2 regions of the Dactylosporangium sp. NPDC051485 genome follow, and region 2 is predicted to be linked to the other one. Evidence: riboswitches for the same ligand, from Rfam matches in the RefSeq annotation. Region 2 holds a riboswitch; the other holds the start of a gene.

Region 1 (4,926 bases), on a different contig from region 2:
CACCAGGCGGCCATGATCGAACCGCCGCGCGACACGATGCCGGTGACCCGCTCGACGGTCAGCGGGACGTACCGCAGCAGCACCCCGGCGTGCACCGTCATGTAGTCGACGCCCTGCTCGGCCTGCTCGATCACGGTGTCGCGGTAGGCCTCCCAGGTCAGCTTCACCGGGTCCCCGCCGACCTTTTCGAGGGCCTGGTAGATGGGCACGGTGCCGATCGGGACCGGCGAGTTGCGGATGATCGCCTCGCGGGTGGCGTGGATGTGCTTGCCGGTGGAGAGGTCCATGACCGTGTCGGCGCCCCAGCGGGTGGCCCAGGTGAGCTTGGCGACCTCTTCGGCGACGCCGGAAGAGACGGCACTGGTACCGATATTCGCGTTCACCTTCACCAGGAACCGCGACCCGATGATCATCGGCTCGCTCTCCGGGTGGTTGACGTTGTTCGGCAGGATGGCCCGGCCGGCGGCGATCTCGTCGCGCACCAGCTCCGGCGCGACGCCCTCGCGGATCGCCACGAACTCCATCTCCGGCGTGACCACGCCTTGGCGGGCGTAGTGCAGCTGCGTGCGCTCCACCGGCCCGCGCTCGGCGATCCACGGCGCCCGCAGCGCCGGCAGCCCGGCGGGCGGGTCGTTCAGGGGCCCCGACGTGTCGTAGAGCCGGACCGGCGGGTTGTCCCCCGTCAGCTCCACCTCGGCGAAGGGCACCTGGAGGTCGGGGCGGGAGCCCGGGACGTACACCTTCCGCTTCATGACAATCCTCTCGAAAAGGGCATGGCGAACCAGGCCCCTTCACCAGAAGGAGCCTGTTGTGTCCGGTGAGTTATCGGCCCCAGGCGAGCGGGCCGTGCCCCGCGCCCAGGGTCCAGCCCGCGGAGCGGACCAGGGCCGAGTGCACGTAGGACTTGGCGCCGGACAGCGCGTCGGCCAGCGACGCGCCCCCGGCCAGCAGGGAGGCGGTGGCGGCGGCGAAGGTGCAGCCGGTGCCGTGGTTGTTGGCGGTGTCGATCCAGGGCGCGGTGAGCAGGGAGACCTCGCCGTCGTGCCAGACCGCGTCGACGGCCTCGGTGCTGCCCCGCAGGTGGCCGCCCTTGACCACCACGCAGCGCGGGCCGTAGGCGCCCAGGTCGGCGGCGGCCTTAGCGGCGTCGTCGGCGTCGAGCACGTCGCGGCCCAGCAGCACCGACGCCTCGCGCAGGTTCGGCGTGACCACCGCGGCGTGCGGGAAGAGCAGTTCGAGGTACGCCCGCTCGGCGTCGGCGGTGAAGAGCCGGTCGCCGGAGGAGGCCACCAGCACGGGGTCGACGACGAGGTTGGGCAGCCGCGCGGCGTATCGGGCGACGAGCGCGACCGTCTCCGGGGTGGCCAGCATGCCGGTCTTCACCGCGGCCACCGGCAGGTCGTCGAGGACGGCGTCGAGCTGGGCGGCGACGAAGTCGGCGGCGACGGCCGAGATGCCCCGCACCCCGGCGGTGTTCTGCGCGGTGAGCGCGGTGATGACGCTGGTGCCGAAGACGCCGTGCGCGGCGAAGGTCTTGAGGTCGGCCTGGATGCCGGCACCGCCGCCGGAGTCCGAGCCGGCGATGGTCAGGGCCACCGGTGGGTTCATGCAACCTCCGCTTCGCTCCGGTTGCCTGAACTTTGAAAGCTGAGCCATTGATGAGTGGCCCCTCCGCTGCGCTCCGGACCACTCATGCGGCCAGCAACTCCTTCACCAGCCGGGCCGGGTCGTCGGCCCGCATGACCGCGCCCATCACGGCGACGCCGGCCGTGCCCTCGTCGAGGCAGTCGCGGACCCGGGCCGGGGTGTCGACCCCGCCCAGCGCGTACACCGGGACGGACGCGACCCGCGCCATGCGGCCGAGCGCGGCCAGGCCGAGCGGCGGGCCGTAGCCGGGCTTGCTGCGGGTCGGGTAGATGGGCGAGAGGGTGGCGTACGCGACGCCGTCCGCCCCGGCCGCCACCAGGTCCTCCAGGCCGTGGCACTTACGCAGGGCCGGGTCCTCCTCCAGCAGCAGCCGGCCGCCGACCTGGTCGAGCACGGTGCGCAGGGCGCTGGCCAGCTTGAGGCGCCGCCGCGGCGGCAGGTCGTGCTCGCGCAGGACCACCTCCCGGGCGCCACCGTCGACGGCCATGGCGACCACGTCCTCGAGCGGCCGCTCCGCCAGGTGCCGGTCGGTGAAGATCAACAGGCCGGGCTCTACCACGGGAGACCCTCCATCGGGCTGGATGCGGTCGCGTGCGTACGGCGGGGGATGCGGCCGGCGAGGTACGCCAGCCGGCCGGCCCGCACCGCGAGGCACATCGCCTCGGCCATGCGGGCCGGGTGCTCGGCCCGAGTAACGGCGGAGGCGAGCAGCACCCCGTCGCAGCCCAGCTCCATGGCCAGCGCCGCCTCGGAGGCGGTGCCGATGCCGGCGTCGAGGATGACCGGGACGGTGACCTTCTGCCGGATCAGCGCGATGTTGTGCGGGTTGCGGATGCCCAGCCCCGAGCCGATCGGCGCGCCGAGGGGCATGACGGCGGCGCACCCGGCGTCGGCGAGGCGCTGGGCGAGCACGGGATCGTCCGAGGTGTACGGCAGGACGACGAACCCGTCCGCCACCAGCTGGGCGGCCGCGGCGACCAGCTCCACCCCGTCGGGCAGCAGCGTGTCCTCGTCGCCGATCACCTCCAGCTTCACCCACGAGGTGCCGAAGGCCTCGCGGGCCAGGTGGGCGAGCTTGACCGCCTCGGTCGCCGTGTAGCACCCGGCGGTGTTGGGCAGGACCCGCACGCCGCACCGCTCGATGACGCCGAGCAGCGACGGCGCGGCCGGGTCGAGCCGGCGCAGGGCGACGGTGACCAGGGCGGTGCCGCTGGCCCGGATGGCCGCCTCGAGCGCGGCATGGCTGCTCGCCCCGCCCGTCCCGAGGATCAGGCGGGAGTCCAGCTCCTCCCCGGCGATCGCAAGCCCGTCAGCCACCCTGCACCGCCGTCAGCACCTCGACGTGGTCGCCCTCGGCGGGGCGGGTGTCGGCCCAGCGCGAGCGCGGCACCACGTCGCCGTTGAGTGCGACGGCGATGCCCCGCGGGTCGTCGCCCGCGAGGGCGTGGACCACGTCGGCGACGGTGATGTCATCCGCGACGGTCGACTCGATGGTGTTGACCACGAGCTGCATACGGCTCACTCCTGACTCCCTGCGCCGGCATGACCCGGATCAGGTTCGACGGTCGGGGGCTCACAGCCCCCCTCTCAGCCCGGTCACACCGGACTCCCGTGGGGTACGCCTCGACCTTAACGCCGCAGCCACCGTCAGGTAAAGCGGGTCGGCCCGAACGCGTCGAGGTTCACGCCGGTCGATCCGCGCGTCGCCAGGTCGGCGATGGCCTCGGCGGTGACCGGCGCGAGCAGCACGCCGTTGCGGTGGTGCCCGATCGCGACCAGGGCGCGGCCGCCCGGCAGCCGGCCGAGGACCGGCGCGTTGTCCGGGGTCCCCGGGCGCAGGCCGGCGAGGGTCTCGGCCAGGGCCAGCTCGGCGACGCCGGGCAGCAGGTCGGCGGCGGGGCGCAGCAGGTCGAGCACGCCGCCCGCGGTCACCGTGCGGTCCTCGCCGCGCTCCTCCTCGGTGGCCCCGACGACCAGTTCGCCGTCGGCCCGCGGGACCAGGTACACGTGCCGGCCGTTCGCCACGCCGCGGACCACGCGGGTCAGCAGCGGCTCCGGTCCGCGCAGCCGCAGCAGCTGCCCCTTCACCGGGCGGACGGGCAGCCCGGTCAGACCGGCCGCGGAGGCGCCGGTGGCGACGATGGTGAGCTCGTGCGGTACCGCGGCCAGGTCTTCGATCTTCTCCGCGGCGAAGCGAACGGGCAGGGTCCGCAGGGCGCGCAGCAGCAGCCTGGGGTCGACCTGGTGGTCGCCGGGGGCGAACGCCCCGCCGCGCACCCGCGGGGACAGCAGCGGCTCCCGCTCGCGCAGCTCGCGGCCGGTGAGCGGCTCGATCGGCGCCCCGGCCCGCCGGTAATAGCCCACGAGACGGTCGATCTCGGCCTGGTCGTCGCCGGTGAGCGCGACCAGCAGCGTCCCCTCGGTGCGGTAGCCCAGCGCCTGCCCGGTGCGCGCCTCGACCCGCGCGGCGAAGCCCGGCCAGCGGCGCATCGACGCGGTCATGAGCTCCTGCAGGGCCTCCTCGCCGAAGTTGGCCTCGGCGGTCGGGGCGAGCATGCCGGCCGCGACCAGCCCGGCGCCGCGCGCGGGGTCGGGGTCGTAGACGGTGATGTCGGTGACACCCCGCTCGAGCAGCTCGAAGGCGATGGCCAGGCCGATGATCCCGCCCCCGACGATGCCGGCGCTCATCGCGTGAACTCCATGGCCGCCGCGTAGGGGTCCTCGGCCCCGCTGACCGCGCCGACCACGGCGACCGCGTCCGCGCCGGCGGCATAGAGCTCCCGGGCCCGGGCCGCGGTCACCCCACCGATGGCCACCACCGGCACGTCGACCGCCGCGGCGACCGCGCGCACCCCCTCGGGGCCGATCGCGGCCGGCAGCCCGGCCTTCGTGGTGGTGGTGAAGGCGGGCCCGACACCGAGGTACGAGGCGCCGTCGGCGACCGCGCGCCGGGCCGTCTCCGGGTCCCGCGCGGTCGCGCCGAGGATGGCGCCGGGGCCGAGGATGCGCCGGGCCGCGGCCACCGGCAGGTCGTCGGCGCCCACGTGCCCGCCGTCGGCCCCCGCGGCGAGCGCGATGTGCAGCCGGTCGTTGACCAGGCAGGTGCGTCCCAGCTCGCGGCACATCGCCAGGACCCGCCGCGTGAGCTCGTAGGCCTCGCGGTCGGTGACGTGGTCCTCGGGCCGCACCTGGATCACGTCGAAGCCGGCCTTGAGCGCGGCGGCGACGGTCTCGATCGGGTTCTTCCCGGGCCTGGTATCGGTCACCAAATGAAGTCGC
Region 2 (4,926 bases):
CGCGTCGCCGTCGACCACGAAGGCGGTGATGCCGCCGCGGTGCCCCTCGCTCTTGGGCACCAGCGCCATGACCACGAACAGCGTGGCCAGGGTGCCGTTGGTCGCCCACAGTTTCACCCCGTTGAGCAGGTAGTCACCCTCCGGCGTCGGTACCGCGGACGTGCGCAGGTTCGCCGGGTAGGAGCCCACCTCGGGCTCGGTGAGCAGGAACGCCGACACCTCGCCGGCGGCCAGCCGGGGCAGGAACTCCCGCTTCTGCTCGTCGGTGCCGACCAGCTTCAGCGGCTGCGGCACCCCGATGGACTGGTGCGCCGACAGCAGCGCGCCGATCGCCGGGCTGACCGAGCCGGTGAGCATGAGCGCGCGGCAATAGTCCAGGTTGGTGAGGCCCAGCCCGCCGTACTTCTCGTCGATCTTCATGCCGAAGGCGCCCAGCTCCCCGAGGGAGCGCAGCACCTCGTCCGGAATGCGAGCGTCACGCTCGATCTGCTGGCCGTCGACCTCGGCCGAGAGATACGCGGCGAGCTTGGCGCGGAACTCCGCACCGCGCGCCTCGGCCGCCGGGTCGAGCTCCGGCAGCGGGTCGATGAGATCGAGGCGGAACCGGCCCAGGAAGAGCTCCTTGCCGAAGCTGGGCTTCCTCCACTCGGTCTCGCGACTCTCCTCGATGACCTTGCGCGCCTCCCGTTCCGCGCGCACCGACGTGGAAACCATGGCCACCCCCAGGTGATCGGGCCTACAAGCCAGGTTATTACCCGCGGGTAGGGTGCGCTATGCCTCAGCCGAGCGAGCGGGCCAGCACGGCCGCCGCAACCTCGGATGGCGCCTGATCGGGAATCCAGTGACTGATGCCCGCAAGCGGGACGAACCGGTAGTCCGCGGCCACGTGCTCGGCGCAGGCGCGGGCCGCCGTGGGGCCGACGGCCAGGTCGCCGTCGCTCCACAGGTACGTCGTGGGCACCCGGCACGGCCCGAGCCCGGCGAGGTCGAGGGGGCTCATCGCGCGGTACCAGTTCAGCGCCGCGGTCAGCGCCCCCGGCTCCAGCAGCGGCCGCACGTAGGCGTCGACCGCCTCGGCGGACAGGCCCGAGCCGTCGAACAGCCGGCGCAGGCGCCGCGCGTCCTCGGCCAGCAGGCGCTCCTCTGCCACGCCGGCCTGGCGGAACAGCTTGATGTAGCCGAACCGGGCCTTCTGGTCGGGATCGGTCGAGGTCGCGTGGGCACTGGCGTGCGGGTGCGGCAGCGACACGGCGGTGAGCGTGCGCACCCGCTCGGGGTGGCGCAGGGCGACGTGCCAGGCGCACACCGCCCCCCAGTCGTGCCCCACCAGGTGTACCGCGGCAACTCCCAGCGCGTCGAGGACCGCCACCACGTCCAGGGCGCACTCCGTGATCCGGTAGGCCTCGACCGCCTCGGGCCGGGCCCCCGGCGAGGTCCCCCGCTGGTCGAGGGCGTAAGTGCGCAGGCCGGCCGCGTGCAGGTGCGGGGTCACCGCCGCCCACTCGCCGCTGTGCTGGGGGAAGCCGTGCAGCAGCAGGACCGGCGCGCCGCCCTCGGGCCCGCCCTCGACCACGTCGAACGTGAGGCCGCGCGCCGTGATTTGCATGACCCGAGCCTACGGGCGAAGGAGATTCACTGTTACCTTCAGGGAACAACTGCACATCCGACAGGGGAGCGCACAGCGCTGAGAGTGTGACCGCCGGACCACGGCGGCGCAGACCCTCGAACCTGATCTGGGTAATGCCAGCGCAGGGAGTTCGGTCACCTCACGCCAGTCGTCACGTCGTCCATCCGTGGCCACGTGGCGTCGCGACTCCTTCTGGTTCCTCCCGCGGCAACGCTGTCAGCGCCCGCGGCACCCCGAACTAGGAGGCATCCACCAATGCAGACCCGTTGGCGCACCGTCGACATCGTCGTGGCCGCCGTCATCGCCGTGGCCTTCGCCGCCGTCTTCTACGCCTGGAACAACCTGTGGGAGGCGCTGAACGGCTTCGCCCTGCCGTGGCGCGCCGCCATCTACGGCGTGTGGCTGATCCCCGCCGTGCTCGGCCCGCTGGTCGTGCGCAAGCCCGGCGCCGGGCTGTTCGTCGAGCTCGTCGCCGCCGTCATCTCCGCCGTCATGGGCTCGGCCTGGGGCCTCAGCGTCCTCGTGTCCGGCCTGGTGCAGGGCATGGGCGGCGAGTTCGGCTTCGCGGCCACCGGCTACCGGCGATTCGGGCTGGTCAACGCCGTGATCGGCGGCGCGCTGGCCGGCACCGGGGCGGCGCTGATGGACCTGGGCGTCCTGCCGTACCTCCCGCCGATGACGACCGGCCAGCGCTGGACGTACGCGATCCTGGTCATCGTGAGCAGCGCGGTGATCGCGGGCGCGGGCAGCTGGGCCCTGCAGCGGGCCCTTTCCCGCACGGGCGTGCTCGACCGCTTCCCGTCGGGCCGGGAGCGCGTCGCGGTCTGACGCGCCGAGCCATGGGTTCCGTCGAGTTTCGCGGGTTCGGCTGGCGGCACGCCGGGCGCAAGGCCTGGGCCGTGCGCGGCTTCGACCTGCGCATCGAGCACGGCGAGCGGGTACTGCTGCAGGGCGCCTCGGGCGCCGGCAAGAGCACCCTGCTCGCCGCGCTCGCCGGCCTGCTCGCCGAGGACTCCGGCGAGCAGGAGGGCGAGGTGCTCGTCGACGGCCGCCCGGCCCGCGAGGCGCGGGCCGGGACCGCGATGGTGTTCCAGGACCCGCAGACCCAGCTGGTCATGCGCCGGGCCGGCGACGACGTCGCCTTCGGCCTGGAGAACCGGGGCGTGCCGCGGGCCGAGATCTGGCCGGCGGTCGACGCCGCCCTGGCCGCCGTCGGCTTCCCGTACGGCCGCGACCGCGACACCGCGGCGCTCTCCGGCGGCGAACAGCAGCGGCTGGCCATCGCCGGGGCCATCGCCTTGCGCCCCGGCCTGCTGCTGCTCGACGAGCCGACCGCGAACCTCGACCCGGAGGGGGCCCGGCTGGTGCGCACCGCCGTGGCCAAGGCGCTGCTCGACCTCGACGCCACCATGGTGCTCGTCGAGCACCGGGTCGAGGAGGCGCTGGCCCTGGTCGACCGGGCCGTCGTGATCGGCGAGCACCCCGACGCGGTGTGGGCGCCCGGTGCCGCGCTGCCGGCCCGCAAGGCGGCCGCCGCGCCGGGCGGGCCGCTGCTGCGCGCGCAGGGGCTGGTCCTGCCGCACACCGGCGCGGTCGTCGACGAGGAGGTGCTGGCGGGCCAGGCCCTCGCGGTCGAGGGGCCCAACGGCGCCGGCAAGACCACCCTGGCGCTGCTGCTGGGCGGGCTGACCCGCCCGGCCGGCGGCCGGGTGGCGGCCACCGCCGAGCTGGCCGGCCGGGACGCCGCCCGCCCGCCGCACCGCTGGCGGGCCGCCCGGCTGGCCGGTCGGATCGGCTCGGTGTTTCAGAACCCGGAGCACCAGTTCGTAACCGGCACCGTGCGCGAGGAACTGGCCCTGGGCGGGGCGTCCCCGGCCGCCGTGGACGAGCTGCTGGCCCGCCTGTACCTGGACAAGCTGGCTCTGGCCAACCCGTTCACCCTCTCCGGCGGCGAGCAGCGGCGGCTCAGCGTGGCCACCGCGCTGGCCGCGGCGCCGCGGGTGCTGGTGCTCGACGAGCCGACCTTCGGCCAGGACCTGCGCACCTGGCGGGAGCTGGTCACGCTGCTGGCCGACCTGCGCGACGAGGGCCGGGCGCTGGTCCTGGTCACCCACGATCCGCAGCTGGTCGACTCGATCGGCGACCGCCGCCTGGAGCTGACCCGGTGAGCGCTCGGGAGAGCGGCGTCGTGAGCGGCCCGGAGAGCGGCGGAGAGGCCGTCGTGAGCGGTCCGCAGCGCAGCGCAGCGGCCGGCGGGTGGCTCGCGCGGCGGGACGCGACCGCCAAGCTGCTCGCCGCGTTCCTGGTCACCGCGGCCCTGATGACCAGCCTGGAGCCGGTCGTGGCGCTCACCGTCATCGGGGCGCTGCTGGCCGCGCTGCCGCTGACCGGGATCGCGCCCGCCGTGCTGTGGCGGCGCGGCTGGCCGCTGCTGGCCTCGGCGGCCGGCGTCTTCGCCTTCGCCGTGCTCTTCGGCGAGCGGCACTCCCCCGTCCTGGCCCACGTCGCCGGGCTCGACATCCGGCGGGACGCGGTCGGCTACGCGCTGCGGCTGCTCGCGGTCGCGCTGCCCGGGATCGTGGTCTTCGCCACCATCGACCCGACCGACCTCGCCGACTCGCTGGTCGCGCACCTGCGGGTGTCGCCGCGCTTCGCGATCGGGGCGCTGGCCGCGCTGCGCCTGGCGCCGTTGCTGGCCGAGGAGTACCGGCTGATCCGGTTGGCCCGGCGGGCCCGCGGTACCCGCGCGGGGCCCTTCTCGACCCTGTTCGGCCTCCTCGTGGCGGCCATCCGGCGCGGCATCCGGCTGGCCACGGCGATGGAGGCCCGCGGCTTCGACCGGGCCGGCCCCCGCACGATCGCCCGCGAGACCCGTTTCGGCTGGCCGGATGGATTGGTGGTGGTCGCTGGGGTGGCAATTGCCATCACGGTGATCGTGCTGAAGTTCGCGTACGCATAGTCGTATCGCTACCTGTTGTTCTCCAACAACGTCGAGGGTCGGCCGTGAGGACCACCGCGAGCGAAACGGAGCCTTCCTTCATGGGCCACGGCCATCACCACCACCACCACGAGGACATGCCGCACACCACCGGTGACGTCCCCGCGGTTCTCGACGCTTCGATCCCCGACAGTGAGCTCTCCCCCGGCGACGTCTCCCGCCGCGGCTTCCTGCGCCGCGCCGGCCTGCTGGGCGCGGCCGCCGCCGCGGGTGGCGCGCTGGCCAACGCGGGCGTCGCCCACGCGCACGACGACGACCACGACCACAACTTCGACGGCGCGGACCGCCACGGCCACAGCCG

What was found. Region 2 has a riboswitch for thiamine pyrophosphate ahead of AB0M46_RS01480 (ECF transporter S component). Riboswitches for the same ligand answer to the same signal wherever they lie in the genome.
Region 1: another riboswitch for thiamine pyrophosphate. It lies ahead of thiS (sulfur carrier protein ThiS); the one in region 2 lies ahead of AB0M46_RS01480 (ECF transporter S component).

What each region holds. Positions count from the first base shown of each region.
Region 1 covers NZ_JBFAZW010000035.1:18,105-23,030, reverse strand. Annotated here, with positions in the region: gene thiC (phosphomethylpyrimidine synthase ThiC) at 1-758, opposite strand, end outside; gene thiD (bifunctional hydroxymethylpyrimidine kinase/phosphomethylpyrimidine kinase) at 823-1,608, opposite strand; gene AB0M46_RS21105 (thiamine phosphate synthase) at 1,691-2,206, opposite strand; gene AB0M46_RS21100 (thiazole synthase) at 2,200-2,964, opposite strand; gene thiS (sulfur carrier protein ThiS) at 2,957-3,160, opposite strand; TPP riboswitch at 3,159-3,269, opposite strand; gene thiO (glycine oxidase ThiO) at 3,295-4,335, opposite strand; gene thiE (thiamine phosphate synthase) at 4,332-4,926, opposite strand, start outside.
Region 2 covers NZ_JBFAZW010000002.1:109,825-114,750, reverse strand. Annotated here, with positions in the region: gene AB0M46_RS01490 (acyl-CoA dehydrogenase family protein) at 1-714, opposite strand, end outside; gene AB0M46_RS01485 (alpha/beta hydrolase) at 779-1,606, opposite strand; TPP riboswitch at 1,659-1,773, shown strand; gene AB0M46_RS01480 (ECF transporter S component) at 1,883-2,455, shown strand; gene AB0M46_RS01475 (ATP-binding cassette domain-containing protein) at 2,467-3,795, shown strand; gene AB0M46_RS01470 (energy-coupling factor transporter transmembrane component T) at 3,792-4,586, shown strand; gene AB0M46_RS01465 (PHP domain-containing protein) at 4,631-4,926, shown strand, end outside.